Regions from separate parts of the Pseudomonas sp. P39-UII1 genome, predicted to be linked through region 3. Evidence: predicted binding sites of a transcription regulator. Region 3 holds the regulator's gene; each other region holds the start of a gene.

The links. Region 3 encodes FliA, which starts transcription of late flagellar genes. Its sites were predicted from a motif close to CTAAAGTTTNNNNNNNNNNNGCCGNTAA; they were not measured.
Region 1: ABEH27_RS14640 (methyl-accepting chemotaxis protein) is a predicted target of FliA. The motif match lies at 2,643-2,670, and genes of this name have one in related genera.
Region 2: ABEH27_RS05680 (methyl-accepting chemotaxis protein) is a predicted target of FliA. The motif match lies at 2,497-2,524, and genes of this name have one in related genera.

Annotation. Positions count from the first base shown of each region.
Region 1 covers NZ_JBDFPP010000010.1:43,991-49,532, reverse strand. Annotated here, with positions in the region: gene ABEH27_RS14650 (AAA family ATPase) at 1-176, opposite strand, end outside; gene pnuC (nicotinamide riboside transporter PnuC) at 173-751, opposite strand; gene ABEH27_RS14640 (methyl-accepting chemotaxis protein) at 865-2,499, opposite strand; gene ABEH27_RS14635 (undecaprenyl-diphosphate phosphatase) at 2,799-3,629, shown strand; gene ABEH27_RS14630 (DUF1294 domain-containing protein) at 3,631-4,059, shown strand; gene ABEH27_RS14625 (MmcQ/YjbR family DNA-binding protein) at 4,070-4,429, opposite strand; gene ABEH27_RS14620 (LysR substrate-binding domain-containing protein) at 4,422-5,324, opposite strand; gene ABEH27_RS14615 (FMN-dependent NADH-azoreductase) at 5,456-5,542, shown strand, end outside.
Region 2 covers NZ_JBDFPP010000003.1:112,658-118,199, reverse strand. Annotated here, with positions in the region: gene ABEH27_RS05690 (NorM family multidrug efflux MATE transporter) at 1-1,286, opposite strand, end outside; gene ABEH27_RS05685 (LysR substrate-binding domain-containing protein) at 1,441-2,367, shown strand; gene ABEH27_RS05680 (methyl-accepting chemotaxis protein) at 2,627-4,528, shown strand; gene ABEH27_RS05675 (VOC family protein) at 4,607-5,542, opposite strand, start outside.
Region 3 covers NZ_JBDFPP010000008.1:137,638-143,179, forward strand. Annotated here, with positions in the region: gene flhA (flagellar biosynthesis protein FlhA) at 1-382, shown strand, start outside; gene flhF (flagellar biosynthesis protein FlhF) at 394-1,701, shown strand; gene fleN (flagellar synthesis regulator FleN) at 1,795-2,628, shown strand; gene fliA (RNA polymerase sigma factor FliA) at 2,625-3,365, shown strand; gene ABEH27_RS13140 (chemotaxis response regulator CheY) at 3,470-3,844, shown strand; gene ABEH27_RS13145 (protein phosphatase CheZ) at 3,863-4,651, shown strand; gene ABEH27_RS13150 (chemotaxis protein CheA) at 4,664-5,542, shown strand, end outside.

The DNA of each region.
Region 1 (5,542 bases), on a different contig from region 3:
GCCAACTGCCCAAGGGCGATGGGGGTGATGTCGGCGTAGCAGGTGTCACGGCATTGCTGGTCAATGAAATGCCGCACGTATTCGCCGACCACCACGCCGCCGAAGTGTGCCTGAATCTCGCCACTGAGCCAGCTTTTGCCGCTGGATTCGGGGCCGCATAGCACCACGACTTTCATGCCTGCACCTTGCTTGCCTGCAGGGCCGGGTCACGGCGCCATTCCCGCCAGCCACGCACGGCAATCAGGGTAAGCACGACGAAGAAGCCCGCCGTGAAGTAAAGCTGCTGGTGCAGGTACTGGCCGACATAGACCACATCCACCACCATCCACAGCGGCCAGCATTGCACCCGCTTTTGCGCCATCCACAGTTGCGCGACCAGGCTGAAGCCGGTCAGCGTGGCGTCGAGCCAGGGCAGGGCAGCATCGGTCCAGTGGGCCATGGCCGCGCCGAGGGCGACGCTGATCACAACGCCTGCAGCCAGCCCGGTGAACACCGCCTGGTTAGACAGGCGTGACACGACGCGCGCGTCCTGCGCTCGGCCGGGGCGTTTCCACTGCCACCAGCCGTAAAGTTGCAGTACCGCGTAGGCCAGTTGCAGCAGCATGCCCGAGTACAGCTTTACCTCGAAGAACAGCCAGCCATAAATAAGCACCATCACCAGACCGATTGGCCAGCACCAGGCGTTCTGTTTGACGGTGAGCCAGACGGCGGTGACGCCAAGCACGGCGGCGATGAGTTCGAGGCCGGACATCGGCGATCCTTGGAAAGGGGAAGGGCCGCGATTGTAGCCTGTAGGCGCGGCCTTGTGTCGCGAAAGGGCTGCTGTGGCCGCCGAAGCGGCCAGGCCTTACAAGACGCGCGCTTTCAAACCTTGAACTGCCTCAGCAACAGCTCCAGCTCCTCACTCAAACGGCCCAGCGCCACCCCGGCGTCGCTCGACTGGCGCGCCGCATCGGCGGTTTGCTGTGACAACCCGGCCGTGTCCAGCACATTACGGTTGATCTCCTCGACCACATGCGACTGTTGCAGGGTGGCGCTGGCGATGGTGGCGTTGAGCACGGTGAGGTTGTGCAGGGCCTGGCTGATGGCATCCAGGCTGGAACCGGCCTCACGGGCCTGTGCGACGGTTTGGCGCGACGCCTCGCTGCTGGTATCGATGGCCCTGACCGCTGCGTCCGACTGCCCTTGCAGGTGCTCGATCATGGTGTGAATTTCGGCGGTAGATTGCGCAGTGCGCTGGGCCAGCAGGCGCACTTCATCGGCCACCACCGCGAAGCCACGGCCCTGTTCACCCGCGCGGGCCGCTTCGATGGCGGCATTGAGTGCCAGCAGGTTGGTCTGCTCGGCGATGGAACGGATGACATCGAGCACCCCGCCAATCTTGGTGCTGTGCCCGGCCAGTTCGCGGATCACCTGCACGGCCTGGTCGATGGTCGCCGAAAGCCGGTCGATCTGTTGCAGGCTGGCGTGGATAGCCTGCTGGCCATGCTCCACCTGCTGCTGCGCTGCGCGCATTTCGCCGGCGGCCTGCTCGGCTGTCTTGGCCACGTCCTGCACCGCATAGGTGACTTCGTTGACGGCAGTGGCCACCTGGTCCATCTGCATCGACTGCTGCGCGCTGCGCTGTTGCGCCGCGCCGGCATTGTCACCGACACGCCCGGCCGATTGCGCCAGCGAATGCGCTGCGCCCTGCAACTGGCCGACCACACCCTGCAGCTTGCCGTTGAAACGGTTGAAATGCTCACCGAGGTGAGTGATTTCGTCGCGCCCGTGCGTATCCAGGCGCCGGGTCAGGTCGCTTTCGCCGCTGGCGATGTTGCCCATGGCCTGCACGGCGTCCTGCAAGGGCTGGGCAATGCTGCGGGCGATCAGCATGACCACCAGCGCCATCAGCAGGGCGATACCAAAGCCGACCAGCGAGGCATCGCGCAACTGGCGGGCGAACTCGGCCTGTACGTCGTCGATGTACACACCAGAGCCGATCACCCAGCCCCAGGGCTTGAACAGTTGAATGTACGAGGTCTTGGCCACGGGGTCGCTGGCACCGGGTTTGGGCCAGCGGTAGTTGACCGGGCCGGCGCCCTGGCTGCGGGCAAGGGCGGCCATCTCGTTGAACACGGCAAAACCGTCGGGGTCGCGAATGGCCGAAAGGTCCTGGCCGTCGAGCTTGGGGTTGGCCGGGTGCATGATCATCTTCGGCCCCAGGTCGTTGATCCAGAAGTAGTCGTTCTGGTCATAACGCAGCGCTCGCACCACCTGCAGGGCCTGTTGCTGGGCGGCCTCGCGGCTGAGCGTGCCGGCGGCCTCAAGGCCCTGGTAATAGGCCAGCACTCCGGCCGCGGTCTGTACCACATGGCGGGTTTTCTCGGCCTTTGCCTGGTACAGATCGCCATGGATCTGGCGCAGCATCAGCAAGCCCAGCACCACCAGCATCGCCACAGCCACCAGCAGGATCAGCCATAAACGGCGGCTGATCGACATCGACCTCAAGGTCTTCATGAATAGCACTCCGCATTGTTCTTGTTATCAAGGTGCATCCAAGCATGCTTTGGCGGTGCTCCCTAGCCGACTTATGGCTAAGTGCCATTTATTGCCTGATCTGCCAAATACCGCACAAGCCATTGCAAAGCCGCTCTGTTAGGATTTCGGCCGTGCAAGATGAAACCTTTAGGGCTTGTGAACTTTTCTACTGGCGTTGGTCCCACCAGTCGCTGTAAAAATGCCGCGCCGCGTGCGGCAATCAAAAGCAAATCAAGAATAAGGGGCCTGCAAGCAGCAGCGCTCCAACCGGGGGAATGATGGATTTTTGGACTGCCTTTCAGGCAATCATCTTGGGTGTGGTCGAGGGGCTGACAGAGTTCTTGCCGATTTCCAGTACTGGCCACCAGATCATCGTCGCCGACCTGATCGGTTTCGGCGGCGAACGCGCCATGGCCTTCAACATCATCATCCAGCTGGCGGCGATCCTGGCGGTGGTGTGGGAGTTTCGGCGCAAGATCCTCGATGTGGTGTTCGGCCTCACCAGCCAACCTGCGGCGCGGCGGTTCACCGGCAACCTGCTGCTGGCGTTCATGCCGGCCGTGGTGCTGGGCGTGCTGTTCGCCGACATGATCCATGAATACCTGTTCAACCCGATCACCGTTGCGACCGCGTTGGTGATCGGCGGGGTGATCATGCTCTGGGCCGAGCGTCGCAGCCACCGTGTAGAGGTGGACCACGTCGACGACATGCGTTGGTCGCATGCCCTGAAGATCGGTTTCGTCCAGTGCCTGGCGATGATCCCAGGAACCTCGCGCTCCGGCTCGACCATCATCGGCGGCCTGCTGTTCGGCCTGTCGCGCAAGGCGGCGACGGAGTTTTCATTCTTCCTGGCGATGCCGACCATGGTCGGTGCAGCGGTGTACTCGGGGTACAAGTACCGCCATCTGTTCGAGCCGAGCGACCTGCCGGTGTTCGCCCTCGGTTTCGTGACGTCGTTCATTTTCGCCATGATTGCGGTGCGCGCGCTGCTCAAGTTCATCGCCAACCACAGCTACGCTGCCTTCGCCTGGTACCGCATCGTCTTTGGCCTGCTGATCCTCGCCACCTGGCAGTTCGGCTGGGTCGACTGGTCGACGGCGCACGGCTGACATGGCACGCACGCACACCGCACAGCGGCCCGCCGCGGGCAAGGAGGAGGGTGTACGCAATGTGCGCCTGAAGCTGCTGGTGCTGGGGCTGCTGTGCCTGCTACCGCTGGTGGGCGCTGCGCAGATGGCCTGGAGCGGGCAATCGTGGCTGCCGCTGGCCGTGTATCCGGCAGTGAGCCTGATCACCGCCTTGCTTTACTGGCAGGACAAGCACCAAGCCCGTACCCAGGCCTGGCGCACGCCAGAGAAGGTGCTGCACGCCAGTGAGCTGCTGGGCGGCTGGCCTGGGGCCCTGGTGGCGCAGCAGCTGTTTCGGCACAAGACCCGCAAGCTGTCGTACCAGCTGATGTTCTGGGCGATTGTGCTGCTGCATCAGCTGTTCTGGGTCGATCACCTGCTTCTGGGCGGGCGATTTCTCGCGTTGGGTTGAGGCCTGCGGCTTACAGCAGCAGGCCTGCCTGCAACCGTTTCGGTAGCCGTCGCACCACCAGCTGGTGCGAGCGCTGCAGCAGATCGCACAATTCTTCACGGGCCATGGGGTAGGGCGGTACCATGCTGACCCACCGCGCCCGCGCCAGGTACGGCGCCGGGCGCACGCCAGGGCGGTCGCAGTAGCCCAGAAACAGCTCATCGGCCACCTTGAACGACAACCCCGCACCCGCCAGGTCGAGCACCGCGAACATCTTGTTGCCGGCCACCGAGAACACCCGGATGCCGCCCCATTTGTAATCTTCCCGCGCGCCAGGCAGGCCCAGGCAGAACGCCGCCACCTGCTCTTCGGTCATCTTCTGCTTAGACATAACGCTCTCCACACGCCTCGAACGACGCTGCCAGGTGGTCGATCCACACCCGCACCGCCGGCAGCAGGCCACGCCGATGCGGGTAAACCGCCTGCAGATAACCGCCCGGTAATGACCAGTCCGGCAGCAGCCGCACCAGTTCGCCGCGTTGCAGTTCCTCTTCGCAGAACATGCTCGGCAGTGCCGTAAAGCCCAGCCCGGCTTTCACGGCGGCGTTGCGCACGACGAAATCATCGATGGCCAGGCGCGGCTCCAGGGCCATTTCCTGCTGACGGCCATTGGGCCCCAGCAGGCGCAAGTGCACCAGCCGGTCAGCTTCGGCGGCGCCCAGTACGGGCAGCGTCGCCAGTTCCGACGGCTCGCGTATGTGGTCGGCAAAGCCCGGCGCGGCCACCAGCTGCATCTGCGCCTGGCGCAGGCGGCGGGTGACCAGCGCCGGGTCCTCGTCGCCCAGGTCGCGCACGCGCAGAGCAACGTCGATGCCTTCGGAAATCAGGTCGACGCGGCGGTTGAGCAGCACCATGTCCAGCTGCACCTGAGGGTATTGCGCCAGGAAACGGCTGATCACATCCGGCAGAAACGCATGGGCCAGCGCCACCGGGCAGGACACCCGCAAGCGCCCACGCGGTTCGCTGCTCATGCTCGCCACTGCCTCATCCGCGGCCTCGGCCTCCAGCAGCATGGCCTGACAATGGTGCAGGTAGCGTTCGCCCACCGCGGTCAGCTTCAGCTGGCGCGTGGTGCGTTGCAGCAGCCGCGTACCCAGGCGTTCTTCCAGCTCGGCGATGCGCCGCGACAGGCGCGACTTGGGGATGCCCAGCTGGCGCCCGGCGGCGGCGAAGCCCCCGGCTTCTACCACCCGGGCGAAGTAGAAGAGGTCGTTGAGGTCTTGCATGGCTGTCTCACTGTTCTATCTGTGGGACAAACTAACGCATTTTTGCCGACTTATCAGCCATTCGACGCCCCGGTAGGATTCTCCCCATCGTGATCGCCCAACGCTGCGGTCTTCATACACAGGAGAGTCCCATGAAACTGTTGCACATCGATTCGAGCATCCTGGGTGACAATTCCGCCTCCCGCCAGCTGAGCCGTGAAGTGGTCCAAGCCTGGCAA
Region 2 (5,542 bases), on a different contig from region 3:
CCCAACGCCAGCCCCCACCACACCCCCACCGCGCCGCCACCGAAGTTGAACGTCAGCAGCCACGCACTCGGCGCCCCAACCAGCCAGTAGCAGCAAAGCCCGATCAGGAAGGTGGTCTTGGCATCCTTCAGCCCCCGTATCGAGCCCATGGCAATGGTCTGCACGCCGTCGAACAGTTCAAACCAGGCCGCGACCATCAGCAGGCTCACCGCCAACTGGTAGATCTGCGCAAACGCCGGGTCATTGCCATCGATGAACAGGCTCACCAGCATTTCCGGGCGCAGCCAGAACAGCGCGGCGAAGGCGAACATGATCATCGCGCCGAAGCTGATGCCCACGCGCCCGGCACTGCGTGCCGCCAGCAGGTTGCCGGCGCCGTAGTACAGCCCGACCCGCATGGTCACCGCATAGGACAGCCCGGTCGGCACCATGAATGCGGTCGAAACGATCTGCAGGGCAATCTGGTGGGCCGCCAGCTCCGTGCTGCCAAGCACGCCCATGCACAAGGCGGCAAAGGCGAACAGGCCGACTTCCACCATGTAGGTGCCGCCGATTGGCAAACCCAGCCGCCACAGTTCGCGCAGGGCGGGCAGGGAAGGGCGCGACAAGCCCTTGCGCAGCGGGTACTCGGCGTAGGCCGGGTGCCAGCGGATGTACAGGGCCAAGGCGATTGCCATGCCCATCGATACCACGGCAGTGACCATGCCGATGCCCATCAGCCCCAGCTTGGGCAGGCCGAACATGCCTTCGATCAGCGCGACGTTGAACAGGTAGTTGAGCACCGTGCCGACCAGGCTGATGACCATCACCGGCGTCGAACGGCCCAAAGCGCTGGTGAAGCCGCGCAAGGCCATGAAGGTCAGGTAACCGGGCAGCGCCAGCGGTAACAAAGTGAGGAATTGCGTGGCCGACTCGACGTTTTCGGGCTGCTGGCCGAACAGCAGCAGCACCGGTTTGAGGTTCCACAGGGCCAGCGCCGCGACCAGTGCCAGGCCCCAGGCCAGCCACAGGCCGTTTTGCGCAAGGCGGGTGGCGCCTTCGATGTCATTGGCGCCCTTGCGAATCGCCACCAGCGTACCGACCGCCGCAATCACGCCCAGGCAGAAGATCGACACGAACGAATAGCTAGCCGCGCCCAGGCCACCGCCCGCCAGGGCTTGGGGGCTGATGCGGGCCATCATCAGGGTGTCGGTGAGCACCATCAGCATGTGCGCCAACTGCGAGGCGATCAGCGGCCCGGCCAGGCGCAGCAAAGCCTTGAGTTCTGTGGTGGGCGCAACGTGCATGGTGGGGTCCTTTTGGCCTGACTCTGTGAGCGAGGGACGATTCTGAGGCTTCGGTCAACTTTGCACAAAAGGATAAAAGCGATGGTTGGCATGAGTTCAACTCATGCATATATGATCACAAGCATCCCTTCGCCGCCCCGTATGCAGGTGCCCCATGTCCCGTCAGCTGCCTCCGCTGTATGCGCTGCGCGCATTCGAAGCCGCCGCCCGGCTCAGCTCTTTCACCCGTGCCGGCCATGAGCTGTCGATCACCCAGAGTGCGGTCAGCCGGCACATCCGTACCCTGGAAGATCACTTCGCCTGCCGCCTGTTCATCCGCAGCGGCCGCAGCCTGCAACTGACCGAGGCCGCGCGGGTGCTGTTGCCGGGCGTGCGTGAGGGCTTCGCCGCACTGGAGCGGGCGTGCGATACCTTGCGCGGCGAAGACGACATCTTGCGCATGAAGGCGCCTTCAACCCTGACCATGCGCTGGCTGCTGGCGCGCCTGAGCCAGTTCCGTCACTTGCAGCCCGGCAACGAAGTGCAACTGACCAGCGCCTGGATGGACGTCGATCATGTCGACTTCAATCAGGAGCCCTTCGACTGCGCAGTACTGCTCAGTGACGGCGTGTTCCCGCCGGACTGGGAGGTCCGGCGCTTGTTCTCCGAGCTGTTGATTCCGGTGGGGGCACCGGACTTGCTCAAGGAAGGCCCGTTGGACCAACGCCGGTTGGCCGGCATCGAGCTGCTGCACCCCACCCCCGACAAGCGTGACTGGCGCGAATGGCTGGAGCGCATGGGCCTGGCCGACAGCGTTTCGCTCAAGGGCGGGCAGGTGTTCGACACGCTGGAGCTGGGCATGATCGCTGCGGCCCGCGGCTACGGGATCTCCATGGGCGACCTGCTGATGGTTGCCGAAGACGTGGCCCACGGGCGCTTGAGCCTGCCCTGGCCGACAGCAGTGCCCAGTGGCATGGATTACTACCTGGTGTGGCCGCGCACCCGCCCAGGGGGTGAGCGGTTGCGGCGCTTGAGTGTGTTTTTGCAGGAAGAGGCGGCGGCGGTGAACTTGCCGGATGTGCGCATTCTGCCGGGTCTTTGATCGCCCTCACTGGCCTCTTCCCAGGCACACCGCAGAGCTTGCACCCCCGCAATCCCTGTAGGAGCGGGCTTGCCCGCGATGAGGCCAGTGCAGGCTAAAGAAAACGTTTGCGAATACCCCGGTCCGACACTCAAGTATTCGCCTGCGACGCCGATTTACTTGCACCAGCGTCCCGGAAAGAGGGCGCGATTCTCCGTCGACAAACAGCAGGCGGTCCACGTGATCAGGATGATCCAGGCCACCTGCCAGGAGCTTCCCCATGTCTCAACCGCGTGCCCGAATCGCTTCGCAGCTCGGTATCGCCCTCGCCATTGTGCTGGCGTTGGTGATCACCGGCAGTACTCTGTTCGCCCTCCGTTCCCTGGACGACGCCAACCTCGCCACGCGCCAGGCGCACCTGGCCAGCGAAGCGCGGCTGCTGGCCGACCAGCTGGAAACCTTCCATGGTTCGCTCAAGGACAACACCCAACGCCTTAGCGGCTTGTTCGAGCGTCGCTTTGCCTCTGGCCTTTCGCTGCATGCCGGCGAAACGGTACAGGTTGCCGGGCAGGCCACGCCGGCCCTGTACCTGGGTGACCACTTGCTGAACAACGATTTCCAGCAGGTGGACGAATTCCAGCAGATGACCGCCGGCATCGCCACGCTGTTCGTGCGCAGCGGTGACGACTTCGTGCGCATCACCACCAACCTGAAAAAACAGGATGGCAGCCGCGCGATCGGTACCCAGCTCGACCGCCAGCATCCGGCGTACGCGAAGCTGCTGGCGGGGCAGATGTACGTGGGCCGGGCGGTGCTGTTCGAGCGCAACTACATGACCCGCTATGTACCGGTGAACGACGGCAACGGCCGGATCATTGCCGTACTGTTCGTCGGTTTCGACTACACCGACGCGCAGAATGCGCAGTTCAGCAACCTCAAACGCTTCCGTATTGGTGAAACCGGGTCGCTGGCCATTCGTGACGAGCAGGGCCAATGGCTGGTGCCGCCAGCCAATGCCGACCAGCCTTCTTTCAGCGCCTCCGCGCCGTTTGCCGAAGGCCCATGGACCGTGGTTGCCAGCATGCCCTTGGCAGAGATCCGCGAGGTAACCTGGAGCGTTGGCCTGCGCCTGGCCATCGGCAGCCTGTTGGCGATGCTACTGGCCGTGGCCGCCACCCTGTGGTTGCTGCGCCGCAAGCTGCGCCCGCTCGACGACCTGGTACGCCAGGCCAATGCCTTGGGCGCTGGCGACCTCAATGCCCGCCTTGCCGTGACCAGCCATGATGAGATCGGCCAGCTGGCGCGCAGTTTCAACAAGATGGGCGAAGCGCTGGCGACCATGGTCGAGCACATTCGCGGTGCTTCCGAGCAGGTCAGTGGCCGCGCCCGTTCGTTGGCCGGCCTGTCGGCGGGCGCCTGTGAGGGCATGGACCAGCAGTCTGGTGAAATCACCAGCATGGCCGGTGCAGTGGAAGAATTCAGCGCCACCTCGATGAACATTGCCGACAACATGGCGGGCACCGAGCGCATGGCCCGCGACAACGCCCAGCAGACCCGGATTGGCCGCACGGCCATGGATGAAGCGTCGAGCTCTTTGCGCCAGATCGCCGAGGCACTGGGAGGCACCGCGACCGTGATGGACACGCTGGGCGCACGTTCGCAAGAGATCGGCGGCATCGTCGGGGTGATTACCGCGATCGCCGAGCAGACCAACCTGCTGGCCCTCAACGCTGCCATCGAAGCGGCGCGTGCTGGCGAACAGGGCCGCGGTTTCGCCGTGGTCGCAGATGAGGTCCGCGGCCTGGCAGCACGCACTCGCCAGGCGACCGATGAGATTTCCGGGATGATTGCCAGCATCCAGCAACAGACCGGCCACGCCATCAGCACGCTGGAGCAGGGTAATCAGTTGATGCAGGAAGGCCTGCAGCGCAACGACAAGGTGGCCGAGGCCCTGGCGCGCATCGACGAGCAAAGCCGGGTGGCGGGTGAGCAGTTCACGGTGATCAGTACGGCCACCCAGGAGCAGAGCAGCACCGCGACCGTGCTCAGCCGCAACCTGCAGAGCATTGCCCAGGCCAACAGTGAACAGCGGGATGTGGCCAATGAACTGGCCTTTACCGCGCGTGAGCTGGAGGGGTTGGCGGCGCAGTTGCGCCAGGAAGTGGATCGGTTTCGGGTATAGATAACCCGTTGACCGCACTCCCTGCGCCGTACCTGTAGCAGCGGCTTCAGCCGCGATGGGCCGCAAAGCGGCCCTTTTTTACAGCGACCGCAGGTTCAACGCCTGCGCACAAGCCTGCAGCGACCGCTGCTCACTCTGCGCATACAAGGCCAGCTCATCCTGCACCCGCAGCCCCAGTGCCGCCTCGAAGGCATCGCGGTTGGCATTGCTGCCATATTCAGCCTGGGCATCGTCACCCAGGTTCGACTGGAAAATCCCCGCCGCACTCACCGGCAAGAAGTCCTCGTACACCAAGGCCTCGAAATGCACATGGCCAGCGTCGATCAAACCTTGCAGGGTAGTCGGGCGATCAGCCTGCTCTCGCGCGGCCAGGCCCTTTTCGGTGGCGAAATAACGGAAGTACGCCAGGCCTTGCTCACGCATCTGCGCCAGGTCATCGGGGAACTCGGCAAAGTGTGCGTGCAACAGCGCCACGTAACGCTCGGCATTGGCCTCCGCTGGCGCACCGCCCAGGGCCGCACGGGTAGCGTCGAGCAGCCGGTCATACAGCTGGCGGCCCTTCGGCGTCAGCGCAGCGCCTCGCTGTTCGATCTCGCCGAAGCGCGCGGTGTGGCTGCCTTCGCTGCCGTGCTGGTCGCTGAAAGCGACCTTCTCCTGCAGCGCCTTGAAACTGGTCTGGCGCAGCAGGATCGGGTGGCGGCGGGTGGGCGGGCCTTCGACCACGGCCTTCGGCGGGATGCCCTTGGCCGGCATGCCCAGCTGAATGGCGTCGATGTCCAGGGTGCGCGGGGTCAGGTGGTTGATGTGCGGGCCCTTGAACGCCACCACATCGGCGATCAGCCGATGCTGATCGTGCAGCTGCTGGTACTGCTCGGCAGTGACCGTGGCGTCCTTGTGCCAGCGGAAGGTGTGCAACGCCTCCTGTACAAAGGCCTCGGCGTCGGCTGCGTTCAGGCCGCCATCGCGCTCGCATTGAGCGATCAGCTCAAGAGCGCGGGCAGTGAAGATCTTGCG
Region 3 (5,542 bases):
GGTGGCGGCAGTGCGCGTCGGATTGTGTCGCGCCATCGTGCAAAGCATTGTCGGCGTTGAGTCCGAGCTGCCTGTGATCACCCTTGAGCCAAGGTTGGAACAGATTTTGCTCAATAGTCTGCAAAGGGCCGGGCAAGGTCAGGAAGACGGTGTTCTTCTTGAACCGAGCATGGCCGAAAAGCTGCAGCGTTCGCTGATCGAAGCCGCCCAGCGCCAGGAGATGCAAGGCCAACCGGCCATCCTCCTGGTCGCAGGCCCGATCCGCGCCATGCTGTCGCGCTTCGGTCGCCTGGCTGTACCGAATTTGCATGTTCTGGCGTATCAGGAAATACCGGATAACAAGCAAGTCACCATCGTTGCCACCGTGGGCCCCAACGGCTGAGGTAGTGGGTTATGCAAGTTAAGCGTTTTTTCGCCGCCGATATGCGTCAGGCCATGAAGCTGGTTCGTGATGAGCTGGGCTCCGACGCCGCCATCATCGGTAACCGCCGCATCGCCGGCGGTGTCGAGCTGACGGCCGCGCTGGACTACAAGCTGTCCGCCCTGGCCCCGCGCGTGCCCAACCCCGAGCTCGAACAAGAGCTGCGCAAGACCCAGACTCGCATCGCCACTGCCCAGGCCGAACTGGACAACCGCAGCGAGGCCAGTGAAGGCGACCGCCAATTGTTTGCCGGGCAATCGCTGACCGCCTCGGAGCCATTGATCGAGCCGCACGTGGAGGCGCCGGCCGCTGCTGCTGCCGCTGCCCCGGCCCCGGTCGACCCGCGCCTGTTCGACGCCATGCGCTCTGAACTGTCGGGCCTGCGCGAACTGCTCGAAGTGCAGCTCGGCTCACTGGCCTGGAACCAGCTGCAAGGCAGCAAGCCGGCACAGGCCAACCTCTGGCGCCGGCTGCAGCGCATCGGCCTGTCCGGGCCGATTGCCCGCGAACTGCTCGAGCTCACCGCCGAGATCGAAGAGCCGCGCCAGGCCTGGCGCATGTTGCTGGCGCACCTTGCACGGATGATCGAAGTGCCCGAGATCGAGCCGATCGAAGAGGGTGGTGTGATCGCCATGGTCGGCCCCGCCGGCATGGGCAAGACCACCACACTGGCCAAGCTGGCGGCGCGTTATGTGCTCAAGTATGGCCCGCAGAACCTGGCCCTGGTGAGCATGGACAGCTTCCGCATCGGCGCGCAGGAACAGCTCAAGACCCTGGGCCGCATCCTCAATGTGCCGGTGACCTATGTCGACCCGGGCCAGTCGCTGGCCCAGGCGCTCGAGCCGCTGCTGCGCAAGCGCGTGGTGCTGATCGATACCGCAGGCCTTCAGGCCAGCGACCCGGCCCTGCGCATGCAACTGGAAAGCCTGGCCAGCCGAGGCATTGCCTCGAAGAACTACCTCGTGCTGGCCACCACCAGCCAGAAACAGGTGCTGACCGCGGCCTACCACAGCTACAAACGCTGCGGCCTGGCCGGTTGCATCCTGAGTAAACTTGATGAAACGGCAAGCCTCGGCGATGTGCTGAGCCTGGCCATCAGTCATGAACTGCCCGTGGCCTATCTCACCGATGGCCCGCGCATTCCTGACGACCTTCACCTGCCGCGGGCGCACCAGTTGGTGACGCGGGCGGTGAATGTGCAGTTGCAGGACGAGCCCAGCGAAGAGGCCATGGCCGATATGTTCGCTGATCTCTATCACAACCCACGACGAGCGGGTTGATGATGAAGCGTTTGCAAAATACCTACACCAAGGGGGCTGCAGTAATCCCCCTCGTGTGGCTTGGGTCCAAGCGAGACAAGGTAAACAACGAACATGGGTAGCATGCATCCCGTACAGGTGATCGCCGTAACCGGTGGTAAAGGTGGCGTCGGCAAGACTAACGTTTCAGTGAACCTGTCCCTGGCGCTGGCTGAGCTCGGCCGCCGGGTCATGCTGCTGGACGCTGACCTGGGCCTGGCCAATGTCGACGTGTTGCTGGGCCTGACCCCGAAACGCACCCTGGCCGATGTCATCGAAGGGCGCTGCGAGCTTCGCGATGTGCTGTTGCAGGGGCCGGGCGGTGTGCGCATCGTGCCGGCCGCCTCCGGCACCCAGAGCATGGTGCACCTGGCCCCGGCCCAGCATGCCGGGCTGATCCAGGCATTCAGCGAAGTCGGCGACAACCTTGATGTGCTGGTGATCGACACCGCGGCAGGCATTGGCGATTCGGTGGTCAGCTTCGTCCGCGCGGCGCAGGAAGTGCTGCTGGTGGTGTGTGACGAGCCGACCTCGATCACCGACGCCTACGCGTTGATCAAACTGCTCAACCGCGACTATGGAATGAACCGTTTCCGCGTGCTGGCCAACATGGCGCAAAGCCCGCAGGAAGGGCGCAACCTGTTCGCCAAGTTGACCAAGGTCACCGACCGTTTCCTTGACGTCGCCCTGCAGTATGTCGGCGCCGTGCCGTACGACGAGTGCGTGCGCAAGGCGGTGCAGAAGCAGCGGGCAGTCTATGAGGCGTTCCCGCGTTCCAAGTGCGCGCTGGCCTTCAAGGCGATTGCGCAGAAGGTCGATAGCTGGCCATTGCCGGCCAACCCGCGCGGGCACCTGGAGTTCTTCGTCGAGCGCCTGGTGCAACCCACCAGTGCAGGGCCAGTGCTATGAGTGCGAGCGGTTTCAAGATGTACAGCAAGGCGTCCAAGGACGCCCAGTACGAACTGATCGAACGCTACGCCCCGCTGGTCAAGCGCATTGCCTATCACCTGCTGGCGCGTTTGCCGGCCAACGTGCAGGTCGAAGACCTGATCCAGGCCGGCATGATCGGTTTGCTGGAAGTCGCCAACAAGTACGACGCCAGCAAGGGCGCCAGCTTCGAGACCTACGCCGGTATCCGCATCCGCGGGGCGATGCTCGATGAGGTGCGCAAGGGTGATTGGGCACCGCGTTCGGTGCACCGCAACACCCGCATGGTCAGCGACGCGATGCGCGCCGTGGAATCCAGAACCGGCCGCGACGCTAAAGATCATGAAGTTGCTGCCGAACTCCAGTTGAGTCTCGATGATTACTACGGGATTTTGAACGATACCTTGGGTAGCCGCCTGTTCAGTTTCGACGACCTGTTGCAGGACGGCGAGCATGAAGGGTTGCACGAGGACGGCGCCAGTGGCCAGGTCGAGCCGTCGCGCGACCTGGAAGACGAGCGCTTCCAGGCTGCCCTGACCGATGCCATCGCCAACCTGCCCGAGCGGGAGCGGCTGGTCCTGGCGCTGTACTACGACGAAGAGCTGAACCTCAAGGAAATCGGTGAGGTCCTGGGCGTCAGCGAGTCGCGTGTCAGCCAGCTGCACAGCCAGTGCGCCGCGCGCCTGCGCAGCCGCCTGGGGGAATGGCGGGCGCGCTGAGCCCGGGGTCGTTGCAGTCGTTTTCACGTTGTACCGAATTGATTGAATGCGCGCTCGGGGCCGAGCGCGTTTGAGACTGCTTGGAGGTCTAATTGAACAAAGACATGAAAATCCTCATCGTTGACGACTTTTCGACGATGCGGCGGATCATCAAGAACCTGCTGCGTGATCTGGGCTTCACCAATACCGACGAAGCCGATGACGGCACCACGGCGCTGCCGATGCTGCAGGCCGGGCATTACGACTTCCTGGTGACCGACTGGAACATGCCTGGCATGTCCGGCATCGACCTGCTGCGCAAGGTGCGCGCGGACGAGCGCCTGAAGGCCATGCCAGTGCTGATGGTGACTGCCGAAGCCAAGCGCGACCAGATCATCGAAGCGGCCCAGGCCGGGGTGAATGGTTACGTGGTCAAGCCGTTCACCGCTCAGGTGCTCAAAGAAAAGATCGAGAAGATCTTCGAACGCGTCAACGGCTGAGTCCGGTCAGGGGGCGCCATGGAATCAACACAAACGTCTTTGGGGGAGTTCGAATCGACCCTGAAGAAGCATGCCCAGGAGTTGGTCGAAAGCCTGGAGCGGGGACGGTTCGGCGAGGCGGTGCAGCTGATTCATCAGCTCAACCAGACCCGCGACCGTGGCCTGTACCAGGAAGTCGGCAAGCTGACCCGCGAGCTGCACAGCGCGATCGTCAGCTTCCAGATCGACCCGCACATGCCGCAGGCCGAGGAAGTTTCGCAGATTACCGACGCCACCGAGCGTTTGTCCTATGTGGTCAAGCTCACCGAAGGGGCTGCCAACCGCACCATGGACCTGGTGGAGGAAAGCACGCCTGTGCTGGGAGACCTGGCCGTTGAGGCGCAGAGCCTGAGCGTCGACTGGCAGCGCTTCATGCGCCGCGAGGTCGCCGCGCCGGAATTCCGTGAGCTGGTCAAACGCGTCGACAGTTTCCTGACGCACAGCGCCGAAGGTAACCGCAAGGTCGCTGGCCACCTTAATGACATTCTGCTCGCCCAGGACTATCAGGACCTGACCGGGCAGGTGATCAAGCGCGTGACTGCGCTGGTGACCGAAGTCGAAAGCAATCTGCTCAAGCTCGTGCTGATGGCCAGTCAGGTCGACCGTTTTGCCGGTATCGAACATGACCACCAACAGCTGCGTGCTGAAAAAGATCAAGAAAAATATCCGGCTCGGGGTGAAGGTCCGCAGATTCATGCCGATAAGCGTGAAGACGTCGTGTCCGGTCAGGACGATGTCGATGATCTGCTGTCCAGCCTGGGTTTTTAAGGAGCACCTTTGATGAGCTTCGGCGCCGATGAAGAAATCCTTCAGGATTTCCTGGTAGAAGCCGGCGAAATACTTGAGCAACTGTCCGAGCAACTGGTCGAGCTGGAAAGCCGGCCCGACGATGCCGACCTGCTCAATGCCATTTTTCGCGGTTTCCACACTGTAAAAGGGGGCGCCGGCTTCCTCCAGCTCAACGAGCTGGTGGAGTGCTGCCATATCGCCGAGAACGTATTCGACATCCTGCGCAAGGGTGAGCGCCGGGTTGACGCTGAACTGATGGACGTGGTGCTCGAAGCACTGGACACGGTCAACAGCATGTTCGGCCAGGTGCGCGAACGCAGCGAAGTGACCCCGGCCACGCCCGAGTTGCTGGCAGCCCTGGCGCGGCTCGCTGAGCCGGGCAGTGCCCAGGCCGCTGCGCCGGTGGTGGAGGCTGCACCTGTGCAGGCGGAGCCTGCCGCCGAGGCGGATATTACCGATACCGAATTCGAACAGCTGCTCGACTCGCTTGACGCCGTCAAGGCCGAAGCCGCCGCTGCCGAACAGCAGCTGCAGGGCGAAACCCTGACCGGCGCCGGCGATGAGATCACCGACGCCGAGTTCGAATCGCTGCTCGACCAATTGCATGGCAAAGGCCAGTTCTCGCCCGAGGTCGTCGCCAGCGAGCCGGTGGTGGTCACTGCCAGCGCCCCGGCAAGTGACGAGATCACCGACGAAGAATTCGAGTCGCTGCTCGACCAGCTGCATGGCAAAGGCACGTTCCAGGCCGATGCGTTGCCGGCCGCCAGCGCAGCGGTGGCAAGCGATGCGCCGGCGGCTGCCAGCAGCGAAGAAATCAGCGAGCACGAGTTCGAAGCGCTGCTCGATCAGTTGCACGGCAAAGGCAAGTTC